DNA from 3 places in the Bacillus sp. FSL H8-0534 genome. Region 3 is predicted to be linked to each of the others. Evidence: riboswitches for the same ligand, from Rfam matches in the RefSeq annotation. Region 3 holds a riboswitch; each other region holds the start of a gene.

Region 1 (5,677 bases), 2.2 Mb from region 3:
CTAAGCGATATGGTGCACATGTAGAGTTGCAAGGTGATGTATTTGACGATGCTTTAGCTTACGCACTTGATTTAAAAGAACAAACGGGAGCGAAGTTTGTTCACCCGTTTGATGATGAGGCTGTCATTGCTGGTCAAGGTACAGTTGGATTAGAAATTATGCAGCAGTTTGATGATATAGATGCAGTAATCTGTCCTGTTGGAGGCGGAGGTTTAATTGCAGGTATAGCGATGGCGATTAAAGAACAGAAGCCATCGGTAAAAATATATGGTGTACAAGCGCTTGCTTGTCCAGGTATGAAGCAATCCTTTGAAGAAAAGAAGGTAATTACAGTAGAATCTTCGCCGACTATGGCAGATGGAATCGCGGTAAAAAGACCAGGTGAGCTTACTTTTCAGCTTGTAGAGCGCTACGTAGATGATATTTTTTGTGTGGATGAAATGGAAATTGCACGAACGATGCTAATGCTACTTGAACGCAATAAATTATTAGTAGAGGGGTCCGGTGCTAGTTCATTAGCGGCGCTACTATATCAAAAAGTACCTGTGAAGGAAAAAAAGGTTGTGTCAGTTTTAAGTGGAGGGAATGTCGACGTAAACTTTATCACTCGTATTATTGAACATGGAATGGTTGAAGCTGGTCGATTTGTTCACATTGCGACAACAATTAAGGATAAACCAGGACATTTGCAACACTTACTTGAAATTGTGACAAATTTTGAAGCGAACGTATTACATATTCATTTAGAGAGAATTGGAACAAAGGTGTTTCCTGGGTATGCGCAGCTCCATTTATCATTAGAAACGAAAAATAAAAATCATATTGAAGAAGTGCTAAGCGCGATAGAGAAGAAAGGATATAATGTAGAGGTTATTGAATAAAGAATTTAAACAAACGTTTGATTAAATGAAAAAAGCACAAACTTTATTCAGAAAAAGTTTGTGCTTTTTATATATTAAAACATAATTGAAATTAGTAGCATCCCAATTCCAATGGAAGCAAATGTTGCGACCAGACCAGGAATCATAAAGCTATGATTTAATACATATTTACCAATACGTGTTGTTCCTGTACGGTCAAAGTTGATCGCAGCAACAATTGTTCCGTAGTTCGGAATGAAGAAATATCCGTTTACTGCAGGGAACATCGCAATAAGAAGTGCTGGTGAAATACCAAGTGATAATCCGAGTGGCACTAACGCACGTACTGTTGCTGCCTGGCTATACAGTAAAATAGATAGAATAAATAATGCAATAGCGAATAACCATGGTGCGCTTGTTACTAAGTGTTGAATCGATCCTTGAATCGTACTTAAGTTTCCGTTAAAGAATGTGTCTCCCATCCAAGCGATACCGAAGATTGCAACAACGGCTGTAGCACCAGCTTTGAAGACATTTCCAGATACAATGCTTTCTACATTTGGCTTACAGAAGATAATAATAAGAGCAGCAATTGTTAACATTACCATTTCAATTGTGTTTGGCATTGAAAGCCGAACTAATTTTCCGTCTATCATCCATCCTGGACGAAGTGCTTCGAATGAACCAAGAAGAACAACAAAAATAGTTGCAAATAAGAAGAGAACAACAGATAATTTGGCGCCCTTTGCACCGATAAATTCTTTCTTTTCTTCAAGTTTAGGAATCATTCCTTCTTTTAATCGTTTCAAGTATTCAGGGTCTTCATTTAACTCTTTACCCATTTTGCTGGCAACGAAAGCAGCTAGCATACAAGCGATGAAAGTAGAAGGAATACTTACTTTTAAAATATCTAACAATGTAATTTTATAATCAGCTAGCATTGCTAACAGGGCCACAGTTGCAGCAGAGATTGGACTTGCTGTAATTGCTTGTTGCGAAGCGATTACGGCAATTGACATCGGGCGTTCAGGTCTAATTCCTGATTCACGTGATACCTCTGCAATAACGGGAAGTACGGAATAGGCAACATGTCCAGTTCCAGCGCACAATGTAAATAAATATGTCACAATAGGTGCGAAAAATGTAATGCGCTTCGGGTTTTTACGAAGTGCTTTTTCTGCAAGATGAACAAGGTAATCCATTCCACCTGCAGCTTGTAAGGCACCTGCAGCTGTAATGACTGCTAAAATCATCAGCATAACGTCAATAGGAGGAGCTGTAGGTTGTAAATGGAATACGAATACAAGTATTGCCATACCAACGCCACCCATTACCCCTAGTCCAACTCCACCAAGGCGTGCACCGATAAAAATGCAGAGTAATAAGGTAAGAAATTGTAGCCAAAACATGATAAACTACCTCCAAAATTTATATGGTAAGATATTTTTGAATAATTTAATTTGAATGATAATTATTAAATTATTCAAATAAAGACCTGTTAAATCAACCTTTTTATTATATAACACATAAAATGTAACATTCACTATATTTTGTGACATTATTTTGGAAAAACAATTACTTTAATTTAATATATAAATAAGAAATAATGGACGTATAGTGAATGTGTTGCAAAGAAAAAAGCAGAAACGAATTCATCTGTTTCTGCTTTTTTCTTATGAAATAGACTTATTTTAGAGATTCTTTAATTTGTGTGAAAATATTAATAGCAAAAATGATAATAGCAAGAACAACAAGAATACTTCCACCAGCAACAAAAGGTATAGCTGCATGGTAGCCATAAATCTCAAGAGCAAGTGCAATCATTATAATCGGTAGTCCGATATGTAAGAGCCAAAAATGCCATTTACCAAGTTTTGAGGCACCAGCTTCTTTGAAAATATAGTATAAAATATATGAACAATAGATTATGAGCGGTATCATATTATGAAAAAATGTAGATTTGTTTGTTTGAAAAAATAAATCATGCTACAATGAAAACGAATTAAGACCGGGGAGCCAATTGGCTGAGAGGATGTAAGTAAGCATCGACCCTCAACCTGATCTGGATAATGCCAGCGTAGGGAGTTACTTAAAGTGATGTAAGCAGATGTTATTGTATAATAACTTGCATACAAGGCTTTCCTACGTATTTTGTAGGAAAGCCTTTTCTTTTTACAGAACATATTTTGCAAGGGGGATTTTCGGATGTCACAACAAGTTACAATTTCATTTTCAGTCGTACCACAAGCAAAAACGAAAGATGTGTATGCCGTTGTTGATAAAGCAATTGAAGTCGTACAACAATCGGGTGTTCGTTATGAAGTAGGTGCGATGGAAACAACACTAGAAGGAGAATTAGACGTGCTTCTTGATGTCATTAAGCGTGCACAACAAGCTTGTGTTGATGCTGGAGCAGAAGAGGTTATTACTTCTATTAAAATTCATTATCGTCCAAGTACAGGTGTAACGATTGATGAGAAAGTTTGGAAGTACCGTGATGAATATGAAAAACCAGAAACGATCTAACATAACAATTACAATGATTTGGCTAATCCTTCTCATTTCTATATGGGAAGGATCTGTTTCATTATTTCGAATTGAACCGTGGATTTTACCCAAGCCTTCTACTATTGTACAGGAACTCATTGGAATGAAAGATTTATTGTTGCCAAATACAATGCAAACACTACAAGAAGTTATCATCGGATTATTCTTTGCGATTTTACTTGGAACGAGTATTGCAATTATTATGGATGTGATTCCGTTATTTCGTGTGTTAATTAATCCGTTACTCGTTATTTCACAAACCATTCCGATTGTCGTACTAGCCCCTCTATTTATTATTTGGTTTGGATATGGAATGCTCCCAAAGGTGATGGTCGTTATTCTTGTTTGTTTCTTTCCAATTGCTCTTAGTATTTTAGAAGGTTTTCAAACAGTAGATAAAAACATGCTCAAGTTGCTGCAAACAATGCGTGCGACAAAATGGCAAATCTATCAGAAGGTAAAATTCCCTGCCGTGCTTCCATATTTTTTCTCTGGATTAAAAATTGCGGTTACATATAGCGTGATGGGAGCAATTATCGGGGAGTGGCTTGGTGCGAGCGAGGGATTAGGTGTTATGCTTACTCGTGCAACAAAATCCTTTTTAACAGCTCGTGTATTTGGTATTGCAGCAATTATTGTCATGGTGACATTGCTCTTGTATTTTATCGTAGAATTTATGGCAAGACTAACAGCACCATGGATATACAGAAAGGACGACAGAAAATGAAAAAAGGCTTAAAAGTGATGCTAGCTGCAATACTTGCAGCTGGTGTTGTTGGCTGTAATGCGGCGAAGAAAGAAGAGAGCGCAGATAAAGAAAAGAAAGTAAAAGTTGTTTTAGACTGGTTCCCGAATACAAACCATACTGGTTTATATGTAGCAAAGACGAAAGACTACTATAAAAAACAAGGTTTAGACGTAGAAATCATTCAGCCGGGTGATAACGTATCGGCAGAGCAAATGATTGCATCAGGAAAAGCTGATTTCGGTGTAAGTTATCAAGAAAACGTAACATCAGCTCGTGTTGAAGGAATACCGGTTGTTTCAATTGGAGCAATTATTCAACATAATACATCTGCATTTGCATCACTGAAAAAAGATAATATTACCTCTCCGAAAGGGTTTGAAGGTAAGCGCTACGGCGGTTGGGGTGCACCAGCAGAAGAAGCGACGTTAAAAACAATTATGGATAAGCATCAAGCTGATTTTAGTAAAGTAGAAAAGGTTGTTCTTGGACAAACAGATTTCTTTAAATCAATTGGCCGCGATGCAGACTTTGAATGGATTTATTATGGCTGGGATGGCATTGAAGCAAAACGACAAGGAAAAGAATTAAATACGATCATGGTAAAAGATTTAGATCCAGCGTTAGATTTCTATAGTCCTGTCATTATTACAAGTGAAAAGCATACAAAGCAAGATAAAGATTTTGTGAAAAAATTCATGAACGCAACGGCAGAAGGATATAACTTTGCAATTAAAGAGCCAAAAGAAGCGGCTGATATTTTAATTAAAAATGTACCGGACATTAATAAAGAGTTAGTACAAGAGAGCCAAAAATGGTTAAGTACGAAGTATCAAGACGATGCGAAAGCGTGGGGAGTACAGAAGGAAGAAGTTTGGACGAATTATATGAATTTCTTACACGATAACAAAGTTATTAAAAAGAAAATTGATGTAAAAGATGCCTTTACAAACGAGTTCCTTCCAAGTGAAAAATGAACGGATTACAAATAAAAGATGTTGTGAAAGCATTTGATGGGAAAAATGTACTAGAAAAGATTAGTGCTTCTATACAAGAAGGTGAGTTTGTCTCGTTTGTAGGCCCAAGTGGTTGCGGAAAAAGTACGTTATTAAATCTGATTGCGAGTGTTGAAGAGGCAACTAGTGGTGAGGTAATCTATAACGATACCCTTGTTCAAAAACAGGATAGTGTAAGTTATATGCCGCAACAAGATTTGTTGCTCCCGTGGCGTTCAGCACTACAAAATATTGTTCTTCCATTAGAAATTGATGGGAAGCCAAAGAAAGAGAGACTTACAGAAGGAATGGAAGCCTTGCAACAATTTGGTCTAGCTGAATACGCAAATCATTATCCAGATGCATTATCCGGTGGTATGCGTCAGCGTATTAGTTTCCTTCGTACCTATTTATGCGAAAAGCCGATTATGCTGCTTGATGAACCCTTTGGTAAGTTAGATGCATTTACAAAAATGGAAGTGCATCGTTGGCTTTTAGATTCATGGCATCAAGAGAAGCAAACAATCGTG
Region 2 (5,677 bases), 1.9 Mb from region 3:
ACTCTTTCGTACTTTTCTCTCGCTCACGAATATGCAAATAATCAATCTCACTCTCAATTTGCATCGCTACATTCGCTAACTCTTCGAATGCCATCTGGCCATTTGAGATAACGTGGAGCTCATCTTTCATATTCACTCGCCTACTTTAAAATATTTTCGAATAATTCATTGGCAGGAACACTCTCTTTTGTCATGCCTTTTTCTTTCAACCATTTATTTTGTTTTTCCCATGACTCTTTCGTATCTGATAAAAATGGCTCATCTTTCGTTTCCATTTTCTCTAACAAAATTTTCATACTTTCTTTTTCAACTTCTGGAACAAGTGGGAAATTTTCCTTTTCTTGATGATTTAATAAAATACCCAGTGCTTCGTCTGGATTCTTTTTCATAAATTCATATCCTTTTTTCGCACCTCGTAAAAAGGCTTGCAACGCTTCTTTATCTTTTTTCAACGTTTTATCACCTGTTACAAAAACAAGTTCATGATAATTTGGTACACCATAGTCAGCTGGGTTGAAGTACGCTGGTTCATGGCCTTCATGACGCATAACAGGAACTTCATGGTTAATATAAGCACCTGTGACAGCATCTACTTTTTTCGTAATTAATGCTGGTACTAAATCAAATCCAACATCTACTACTTTTACAGTATCAGGATTACCACCAGCTTCTTTTACCATCGTTTTTAAATACGCTTCACTTAAAGGTGTTCCGGAATAACCAACTGTCTTTCCTTCTAAATCTTTTGGTGAATTGATTCCCGCTGATTTTAATGATACGACGTGATTTAATGGTGAACGGACCACAGCTCCGATTGATTTCACTGGAATTTGTTCATTTGCTTTTGCAATGACAACGTCTGGTTGATAATATAAACCAACTGTTACTTTCCCCGCTGCCGCTAATGTTAATGGATCGGTTGGATTAGAAGGGAATTTAATATTCACCTTTACTCCTTCTTCTTTAAAGTATCCTTTTTCAATCGCTGCATAGATAAAACTATGCACCGCATTTGGATACCAGTCGAGCATAACTGTTACTTCTTTTTCAGCCTTTTTCTTTTCTGATGATGAATTGCTAGAACATCCTGCAATCATTGCAACTAATAATGTAAACACAAAGATGCGTTTGAATAATTTCATGAATGTTTCCTCCAACTAATGAATTTCTTTTCTAATATAGAAACAAATAATACAAATAAAATAGCTAGTAATGATAGAAGCACAATCGGTGCAAACACACCAGCTCCGTCTAACTGTGTCATCATTCGTTTACTAAAGTATCCTAAACCAGCTTGTGCACCAAGCCACTCACCAATTGCTGCTCCAATGACACTAAGTGGAACAGCAATTTTTAAAGCAGAGAAAAAGTACGGAAGTGCAGATGGCAACTTTAACTTTAGAAAAATATCTTTTTTCGTTGCACCATATGTCACTAAAAGCTCCTCCCATTCCTTTTTCGTGCTGCGCAATCCATCATACGTATTTACCGCAATGGGGAAAAAGGTAATCAAAACTGTCACAACGACTTTGCTCCAAATTGAATAGCCAAACCATAAAACAAATAATGGTGCTAAAGCAGTAATTGGAATCGTTTGTGAAGCAACTAGTAACGGATAAAAAGCTCTTTCTATCCATTTACTCGCATTCATAGACATCGCCAGTCCAACACCAAGTACAATAGAAATAACTACACCGATTAAGACTACATATAAGGTTGCTGGCAAATGAACTGTAAGTAATATGTCACGCAGTGCCCACATTTTAGCTAGAATTGCAGTAGGAGATGGCAAAATATACATCTCATCTACAATTCTAGCCTCCACTTCCCAAGCTATGAGCAGTATGCTACTTAAAATCAGTGCAGGTAGTAGCTCTGTCACACGTTTCATACGAGCACCTGCCTTTGCAGCATACCGAGTAACTCATCTTTTAGCCCTAGTATCTCAGGCTTATGCAAATCTTTTCTTGAGCGCTCCGTTCCAAGTGGTACAACACGCTCCGTTAAAGTTGTTATAGGCTGCTCTGTCACTATTAAAATCCGATTAGAAAGAAAAAGTGCTTCTTCTACATCGTGTGTAATAAATAAAATGGTTTTTTGCCACTGTTTCCATTGCTCAAACAACCATTCTTGCAACGTTGCTTTCGTTAATGCATCTAATGCGCTAAACGGCTCATCTAACAATAAAATGTCCCCGCCTGTTAATAAAGTTCGAATAAAGGACACTCGCTGCCGCATACCACCTGATAAATCTTTCGGATATTTGTTCTCGTATCCTTGTAAACCAAATTGTTCTAACAGGTCTTTTGCCTTTACATGTGCTTCTTTTTTCTTTATCCCCTGGCACTCTAACGGCAGTGCTGCATTTTCAATAATTGTTCTCCATGGCAGAAGCATATCTTTTTGTGGCATATATCCTACAGGATGACTCGAGGTTTCTGTAAGTTGAATCGTTCCAGCCGTCGGTTCTTCTAATCCTGTAATTAAACGAAACAATGTACTTTTGCCACAGCCACTCGGTCCAATGATGCTAACAAACTCTTTTTCTTGCACGAAAGCATCCAGACCCTTTATAATTGGCTTTTCATCATAATGAAAGGAAACATTATGAAACTGTAGTATGCTCTTGCTCCTCAAAACCCCACATCTCCTTACGATACGCCATATCCCAGAATAAATACTCAAAGCGGCTAGAATATAAGAAAACCTCTTCTAATTTGTCTAACTCTTGTTCAGACTTTCCTTCAGCTAGTTCATTTAATAAATCCATTAGCCAAATGCAAAGTTTTCCATACTCTTCTGAGCTATATCCTTGAATCCACTCCCCAAAGAACTCATGATCCCTTGCTCCTGGAATATCATTTAAACGCTTTCCAATTTCCCAGTAGCTCCACATACATGGAAGCAGAGCCGCAATTAACTCTGCAAGCGTACCATTTTGAGATACTGACATCATATAGTTTGTATACGCTAAATTTTTAGCAGATGGTTTTGCCTCTTCCATCTCTTGTACAGAAATACCAAGGCGTTTTGCATACTGTTTATGGATCGTCATTTCTCCATTTAAAATGCCGTCTATTTGTTCTGCAAATTTTGCCATAACTTGCGGATTAGTCGCTTTCACAACTCCAATTGCATATAATTTTGCATAATCTAGTAAATATAAATAATCTTGTATGATGTAATATTGGAATTTATCCTTTTCTAATGTACCGTCCCCCATCCCAGTTACAAATGGGTGATTATGACTTTTTTCCCAAACAGGCTGTACTGTCTCAAATAATCTCTCACAAAACTTCATTTATATTTCCCCTTCCTTTATATCAATTTATTCAAATAAAAAACCACTCCTCTATAAGAAGTGGTTACATCAAATAAAAATACATTTATTCGTTGCTCCACTTCCCTACGCTAGCATAATCTAGATCAGGTCTGTAAGGGTTAAGGATTATTCCTCTCTCAGCACATAAAGCACCCCTAGTGGTTTCTACTATAAAATTGTCAAATAAAAAAGCCCTGTTTCTTTACGCAAAGAAACAGGGACTTACTGTTAATGTCCGAATTGCTTCCCTACGCTAGCATAATCTAGATCAGGTAATAAAGGATCAAAGACTCTCGGCCTTACTCTCAGCTGGCAACACCAACTCTCCTAGCACAATATGAAATTACCATAGTCAGTATAACACTGTCATCCATCATCAGCAACTGTTTTAACTTATCCCAATCCTATTTACGAGCCATGAATCCAATACAAAGTAAGAATTCTTTACATCAAAGTTCTACTTATATAAAATATGAAAAATAAATATATATATCCATTTTGATTTTCCAACATATAAGTCGCGGCTATGAAGAATAAAAGGTGACCTGTACTCATTTTCTCTTTTTGTTTAACTTAGTACGGGGTAGGAAAAGGATCTAACCGCTTCTATGCAAGGTCGGATGCTCTCTCCCTCCTAAAAAGAAAGCTTTTCTGTCAGTTTTTCAATTTAGATTTATATATCTATTCAGAAAATATCAATTATCTTTAATCCATATTATAATGATTATTAATCTGTTATTCTTTTAATATATTTCGATTCCATTAAAAAATTGTTATTTTTCTCATTTCATATTACAGTTATATGAATAATGCACAAAATATTATATCTTTATACTATAATAGGGAATGTATTAACACATCTATGGGGGGCTAATATTAGATGAAACAGAAAGCTACAGCTTTAACGGCAACTACTGTCGCAGTCGCATCTCTACTTCCATCCATAACTCAAGTAGATACACGTACTATAGCAGCTCAAGAATTGCCTACACAAGACACTAAATATATAAAACCGAATCTAAAAATATTATATTCGAATAATAAAATAAAAGCAAGGAATAATGCTAACTCCGTAAAAAATACAAATATTTCTACATCTACTAAACGGAAAAACAGTTATATTGTAAATGTTGGTGATCAAGTTCAGATTGGGGAATTGTTAGGACATATGGGAAATACAGGCCATTCATTTGGGCAGCACCTCCATTTTAAATTACATAATGGTGAATGGAATTTTGAAAAAACAAACGCAGTAAATCCACTGCAGTATTTAGTTCGGTAATATTATATGCCACGTAATATTGCCTTAATAATTGAGTATTTGGCTTTTCTCGGTTTAATTTGTTGTTTAGTAATTTACAATACTAACATTGTTTTTTTGAGTATCGTTATCTTATTTGTTACTATCGAATCTTTGATGGAAGCATTCAAAATCCGACTAAAGAAACACATTTCTCATATATATACTGCATTTGTTATTATCGGCGGTTTAATAACAAATATTATTTATAGTGGTTTTCACCTGGCTGCTATATTCCCTGTATTTTTTATAGGGGTACTACTCATTATTTCCCAATATATTTACATTCCTGATCACCGTAAGAAACAACAAGAAGCTTAAAATGGACGTATGTCTACTTCTCATTTACGACTAAATAAAAAAAGGTCTCACTTGAAGTGTGAGACCTTTTTTTATTTATACATTATAGAGAGTGAACAAGGGAAAGCACAAAACTTTTCTTTACCCACACGCATATCGTTCATAAATAAAACTTAAATTATATTTCTTCTCTAATCCCACTCGTTGTTCATCATCACACCAGTAAAATAAAATATCATGAATCGTTGCATAACGTTTATTCTTTAGAAATTGTTTGATAAATGACGGTAAACAATCATGTAATTGTATAAATATATAATTCCGCAAAAGTTCTTCCTTATGTTCAATTCCTTTACAAACATACATCAACTCTTCACAATAATATGCATGTTGCGGAACTTGAATCATTTCAAAAAATGGTACATATGATAATAGTTTTCCAATGAAATGCTCATATCGATTCATAAATTCAAACGACATGTGCTCCATCATTTCTTTCATTACATAAAGATAATCATCCACATGCGTGGTTTTTAATGGATTAAGGCGATCAGAAATTTGAGAAATTACAGCCCTTTGACATGCAACAACAGAACGACTTGGTCCATAATATGTTAAAAAATCCGTACACTTACGATATTTTTTTAATAAGTCATATATGTATAAGTCATAAACGTATGTATTGCAGTATATTGCTAAGTTCATCATCTCTTGATCTAATTGTTCTTTGGACAATAATTTTGCCTGTTTGCAAA
Region 3 (5,677 bases):
GTACGTATCTATTATAGCGGCGCAACTGCTGCTGCACTCCCTACATTAGATATTGGACAATTCAGTTTAGCAGGATGTCAAATTGAAAGTATAGAAGGTATTTTAAATGGAACAACAAATTATATTCTTACAAAAATGTATGAAGAAGATGTAACATTCCAGGAAGCATTGCATCAAGCACAGCACAAAGGGATAGCTGAAACAAACCCCTCATTAGATATAAGTGGAATGGATAGTGCTTGTAAACTTTTATTATTGGCAAATAGTTTGCTGCAAGCAGAATGTTCATTGAATTGTATATCTATAAAAGGTATAGAGGATGTTACAAAACAAGATATAGAGAAAGCAAAAGAACAAGGTAAATCTCTAAAACTAATTGCAACAGCATATAAAGATCATTCAGGAAATCTTAAACTTGAAGTATGCCCGCGTGAAATAGAGAAAGGGCATCCATTGGCTCATGTAAATGGAACAGAAAAAGGAATCACTTTTCATACTGATACGATGGGGAAAGTTACTTCAACCGGAGGAGCTTCAAGCCCAAGAGGAGCAGCGGCAGCGGCTTTGAAAGATTTAATTAATTTGTATCGAAAAGATGTATGATGAAAAAATATAGTCTTCAATTAAAATGAAAAAGATAATAATCAACTTGACAAATAAATATTTTTATGTTATAATTAAAATTTTAACATTTGACATCAAACCCTTAGGGTGATACATTTTAGTAAGAGAAATAACTTCACTAATTTATGTATCGAGGGGGACGTGTAGTATGAAAATAGAAAACGGTCTAGCGGTTTTGAAATTGAAAATTCAAGGATTTGAATTAAATCCAACATTACTTTGGGATGAAAAAGAAGCTCTATTAGTCGATACTGGTATGCCAGGTCAATTAGAAGGGATTCGCGATGCAATGATTGGTATTGGTGTGCCTTTTGAACAATTACAAGCAGTTATTTTAACTCATCAAGATATAGACCATATTGGAAGTCTTCCTGAAATACAGCAGAAGGCAGATCATTCTATTGAAGTGTACGCCCATGGATTAGACAAACCTTATATTGAAGGACAGTTACCCCTTATTAAAGGAGATCCAAATAAAATGAGTGAAGAAAAATGGGCGGCACTTCCAGATGTTGTGCAAGCTTTATATAAAAATCCTCCAACAGCAAAAGTAAATCAAACCTTAGAAGATGGACAAAGACTTCCATTTCTCGGAGGCATTGAAGTGATTCATACACCAGGACATACTCCGGGGCATATTAGTTTATATAGTGAAAAGTATAAGACATTAATTGCAGGTGACGCGATGGTATGTGTTGAAGGAAAACTAAAAGGGCCAGTTCCACATACGACACCAGATATGGAAACAGCTACAGAATCACTTAGAAGATTTTTAGAGTTTGATATTGAGAGGATAATTTGTTATCACGGTGGTGTTTGTGATTTGAATGCGAAGGAGCAGATTGAAACATTAGTAAGAAAAGAAAAGTAATGTTGTTATGCAAACTCGTATTTTATCCAGTATAAATTGCCCATAAAAGCCCGACTGGTAAGGGATGATGAAGAATACCCCATTTTATAAAGTTTTACTTTATGAAGTTCGAACGTTCAAATTATATTTGATAGTTATATGGATTATGTTATGATAAGTATCAAAGTTAAATAGTTTATTTCTATCCACTAGGGGGGCCTTTTATAGGCTGAGATCAAAGGATATTTTTGAAACTCTTAGGACCTGATCTGGGTAATACCAGCGTAGGGAAGTGGAAGTGACAGAAGATGATATTTTTAAAATATTGATGATGTCCAGTCCGCTTTCTTTACGTGTGTGTAAAGAAAGCTTTTTTATTTTTGTGCACCTATTTGAAGTAAATCTCTGTAGTCTAGTCGTTAACGAGCGATTGGTTAAGAAATCTGTTTCATTTTTATTATTAAAATGTTTATTGGAGGGTCTTTCATGTCATTTTCACAGTTAGTACGTAAAGAAGTTAATCCAATTTGGGAAGCAAGTTTTAATCATCCATTTGTAACAAAACTAGGAGACGGCATATTAGATTTAGCTAGTTTCCGCTATTACGTTTTGCAAGATTCATATTATTTAAGTCATTTTGCAAGAATCCAATCGTTAGGAGCAGCAAAAGCTATTGAATTAGAAACGACAGCCCGTATGGCGCACCATGCACAAAATACATATCAAGCGGAATTATCACTGCATGAGAATTTCGCTAAAAAACTAGGAATTACGAAAGAAGAAAAAGAATCGTTCATTCCTGCACCGACGGCTTATGCGTATACATCACATATGTATCGCGCTGCATATGATGGGCATATCGGGGATGTTATCGCAGTAATTTTGCCTTGCTATTGGCTTTATTATGAAATTGGTGAGCGACTCAAGGAATGTCAACCTGAAGAACCAATTTACCAAGAATGGATTTCCGCATATGGCTCTGATTGGTTCCGTACTTTAGTAGAAGAGCAAATTGCTAGATTAGATGCCATTGCTGAAACAGTAACAGAAGCTGATCGTAAGCGAATGAAACAGCATTTTGTAATTAGCAGTCAATATGAGTATTCATTTTGGGAGATGGCTTACACATTAGAAAAGTGGCCAGTGGAAGAACAAGTAGAAGATGTAAGTTTATAATGAAAAGATATGTCTCTCATCAAGCATGCGAGAGTATAGAAAATGACTAACTTAGTTTAGTCATTTTTTTTTACAAAATAATAATATCTATATTCTATGTTTTAGGAAAATTAATTTTAGTGATTAATTGATTACATATTATAAAAAAATTACACAATAAAAAAGAGGGAGAAGATGGTTTTTATTGAATTTTGTTTATAATTCCTTTTTAACTTGTTAGAGGGTAATCGTAAAGAAGATTATTAATCTTTTTGACACTTTTTATTCCACTTACAATAATTGGGGTGTTCTATTAAAAAAATTTAATTTTGGAAAGGGATCAATAAATATGAAAACAAGAAAACGAATAGGAAATAATTTTTTACTCGTTAGTGCAATTTGTGTGATAAGTATTCCTTCTGTTTCATATGCGGAGGAAGTAATTTCACCTAAAAATTTCGCGAGTCCTTCAAGTTTGTATGAGGGGAGGAATATGGATGTATTGAAAACAAGTTTTTATGCCAATACATATAATAATCCGTTCAACCACCAATTTATTTCGACATTAAAGGAAACAAACACAAATATAAAAGAAATAGACAATGTTGATGATGAAAATCCTGTTATATCTACTACTCTTACATTTATTCGTGATATGCATGCTGAAAATTATAAATCTGCATTTGATTTAACTTCTCGATCTTTACAGAAGATAATATCTGAAAAATGGCTGGAGAGTTATTGGAAGGGACTCCCAGTACAATTACAAGCAGGTTCTTTTATTGGAATTGGAGAGATAAAACAAAAAGAGACAAATTCCGTTCATACAAATGTAGAGATTGGATTAGTTTTTGAACAATTTACTGTGCCTTTACTAATTAAATTAGATCCATCTGGAAAAATAGATGATTTTCAATTTAGCATGTCGTTTAGTCCTGTCGCAGAACGTCCATCATATAGTAAGCCTGAATCATTTGTTGAAAAAGCAGTAGTAGTCGGAAGTGGCGCGTTTCCATTACCAGGAACATTGTCTGTTCCAAAGGGAAATGGTCCTTTCCCAGTGGTTATCCTTGTTCAAGGATCTGGAGCAAGCGATCAAGATGAAACTGCATTTGCTTTAAAACCATTTCGCGATTTAGCTGAAGGTCTTGCTTCAAAAGGAATTGCTGTCCTTCGCTATAATAAACGAACCTATGAACATGGATTGAAGACGCAATTTAGTCCTTTTTATACAGTTGATAAAGAGACAACGGACGATGCACTTCTTGCCACTCGTTTTCTTCAAAATGAACCTATGATAGACAAGAATCAAATTTATATTCTTGGTCATAGTCAAGGTGGAATGATGGTTCCGCAAATGATCGAAAAAGACCAAAATCAAAATATTGCTGGGGCGATTGTAATGGGAGGACCAGCTCGTACAATCCAAGATGTTGTTTTAGATCAATTTGATTATCTTTTTTCTATTGGAAGAATGAAACCTGAAGAATATAAATTTTACAAAGAGCAATTTAAATTATTAAATGATCCTAACTTCTCTAGTCAGAATCCTCCAAAAGATTTTTATTTAGGATCACCTGTATTTTGGGATTCTATTCGTAAAATTAAGGCAGCGGAAATGTCCAAAGAACAAAAGACACCTCTTCTTATTATTCAGGGAGAAAGAGACTATCAAGTTCAATCAAAAATCGAAATTCCTCTTTGGAAAGAACAATTAAAAGAGCGAGATAACGTAGATTATCGACTATATCCAAAGTTAAATCACTTCTTTACAGAAGGTGATGGGGAATTAAGTAAACCGGATGAATATAATAGTCCTGCCAATATCCCTGAGTATGTTATAAATGACATTGCTACTTGGGTGCAAGGAAGAGCCAAATGAAAATAGTACAGTATATTTGTGAGAGCGCATTCCGTTTACAAAAAACATGGGGAATTAGCCTGTGTTTTTTGTGCTTATATGAAGAATTTTAAAGGGGTGTTTAAAGATGACAAATGCAAATGAACAGAAAAGTATAGAAGAAATTTTAAAAATCGCTGAAAAAAATGGTTTACCATTGAATAAAGAAAGCGCTGAATTAAATGAATCAGGAATGGACTTTCAAGTTGTATTTGCTACTGATGAGAAGGGCGCTTCATGGGTTCTTCGGAAACCGAGAAGACCTGATGTCATTGAAAGAGGGGCATTAGAAGGGAAAATACTTGAGCTTGTTCAAAAATATGTACCTGTTGCAGTACCAAATTGGAAAATCAACACATCAGAATTAATTGCTTATCCATTAGTAAAGGGGAATCCTGCTGCTGTTATTGATTTAGAAATACAAAATTATGTGTGGCACATTCAAAATAATCCCCCTTCTATGACGTTTATTCGATCGTTAGCCGAATCACTTGTTGCGTTGCATTCAATTAATCATGTTGAGGCTACTAAACATGGACTTGAAGTTCTTCAACCTGCTGAAGCAAAGCGATTGTTAGTAGATAGAATGCATCAAATAAAATCACAACTTGGTGTTTCAGCCGAACTATGGGAGCGTTGGCAAAAATGGCTTGCGGATGAATCGTATTGGCCAAAGTACTCTGCATTTGTTCATGGTGATCTACATCCACCGCATATTTTAGTTGATGAAAATACCAAAGTAACAGGCCTGCTAGATTGGACAGAGGCGAAAGTGACAGATCCCGCTACTGACTTTACTCTGTATCTCACAATCTTTGGAGAGGACAATTTGAAAGTATTATTAAACGAATATGAAAAAGCAGGAGGAAAAGTTTGGCCGAGAATGCTTGAACATATTATCGAACTTGGCGCTGCTTATCCGGTCATGATTGGATTGTTTGCACTACAGACAAAGGAAGAGGCACATATGGAGATGGCGCGTGGGGCTTTGGGAGTGAATGAGAAATAATAAATTCTATTGTGTAAAGTGGCTGCGTTGTGAGGGGGGGATATAATTATATAAAAAGGTATATCCAAGTTGTTGAGCTCTTGTCCATCACACGTTTGAAGATGCGAAAGTCCGTTAAATATACAATAGGATAATTTGA

What was found. Region 3 has a riboswitch for thiamine pyrophosphate ahead of tenA (thiaminase II). Riboswitches for the same ligand answer to the same signal wherever they lie in the genome.
Region 1: linked by a shared signal. The riboswitch ahead of MHH71_RS13820 (MTH1187 family thiamine-binding protein) and the one ahead of tenA (thiaminase II) in region 3 are both predicted to bind thiamine pyrophosphate.
Region 2: linked by a shared signal. The riboswitch ahead of tenA (thiaminase II) and the one ahead of tenA (thiaminase II) in region 3 are both predicted to bind thiamine pyrophosphate.

The regions. Positions count from the first base shown of each region.
Region 1 covers NZ_JBBOUC010000001.1:2,691,629-2,697,305, reverse strand. Annotated here, with positions in the region: gene ilvA (threonine ammonia-lyase) at 1-881, shown strand, start outside; gene MHH71_RS13830 (anaerobic C4-dicarboxylate transporter family protein) at 956-2,269, opposite strand; gene MHH71_RS13825 (hypothetical protein) at 2,547-2,684, opposite strand; TPP riboswitch at 2,860-2,961, shown strand; gene MHH71_RS13820 (MTH1187 family thiamine-binding protein) at 3,066-3,386, shown strand; gene MHH71_RS13815 (ABC transporter permease) at 3,358-4,134, shown strand; gene MHH71_RS13810 (ABC transporter substrate-binding protein) at 4,131-5,129, shown strand; gene MHH71_RS13805 (ABC transporter ATP-binding protein) at 5,126-5,677, shown strand, end outside.
Region 2 covers NZ_JBBOUC010000001.1:2,361,046-2,366,722, forward strand. Annotated here, with positions in the region: gene tenI (thiazole tautomerase TenI) at 1-130, opposite strand, end outside; gene MHH71_RS12145 (ABC transporter substrate-binding protein) at 141-1,142, opposite strand; gene MHH71_RS12150 (ABC transporter permease) at 1,139-1,891, opposite strand; gene MHH71_RS12155 (ABC transporter ATP-binding protein) at 1,888-2,637, opposite strand; gene tenA (thiaminase II) at 2,606-3,301, opposite strand; TPP riboswitch at 3,387-3,489, opposite strand; TPP riboswitch at 3,551-3,661, opposite strand; gene MHH71_RS12165 (M23 family metallopeptidase) at 4,203-4,604, shown strand; gene MHH71_RS12170 (hypothetical protein) at 4,611-4,943, shown strand; gene MHH71_RS12175 (DUF3965 domain-containing protein) at 5,064-5,677, opposite strand, start outside.
Region 3 covers NZ_JBBOUC010000001.1:462,672-468,348, forward strand. Annotated here, with positions in the region: gene MHH71_RS02600 (homoserine dehydrogenase) at 1-603, shown strand, start outside; gene MHH71_RS02605 (MBL fold metallo-hydrolase) at 773-1,495, shown strand; TPP riboswitch at 1,676-1,782, shown strand; gene tenA (thiaminase II) at 1,961-2,650, shown strand; gene MHH71_RS02615 (alpha/beta hydrolase) at 2,979-4,511, shown strand; gene MHH71_RS02620 (macrolide 2'-phosphotransferase) at 4,618-5,538, shown strand.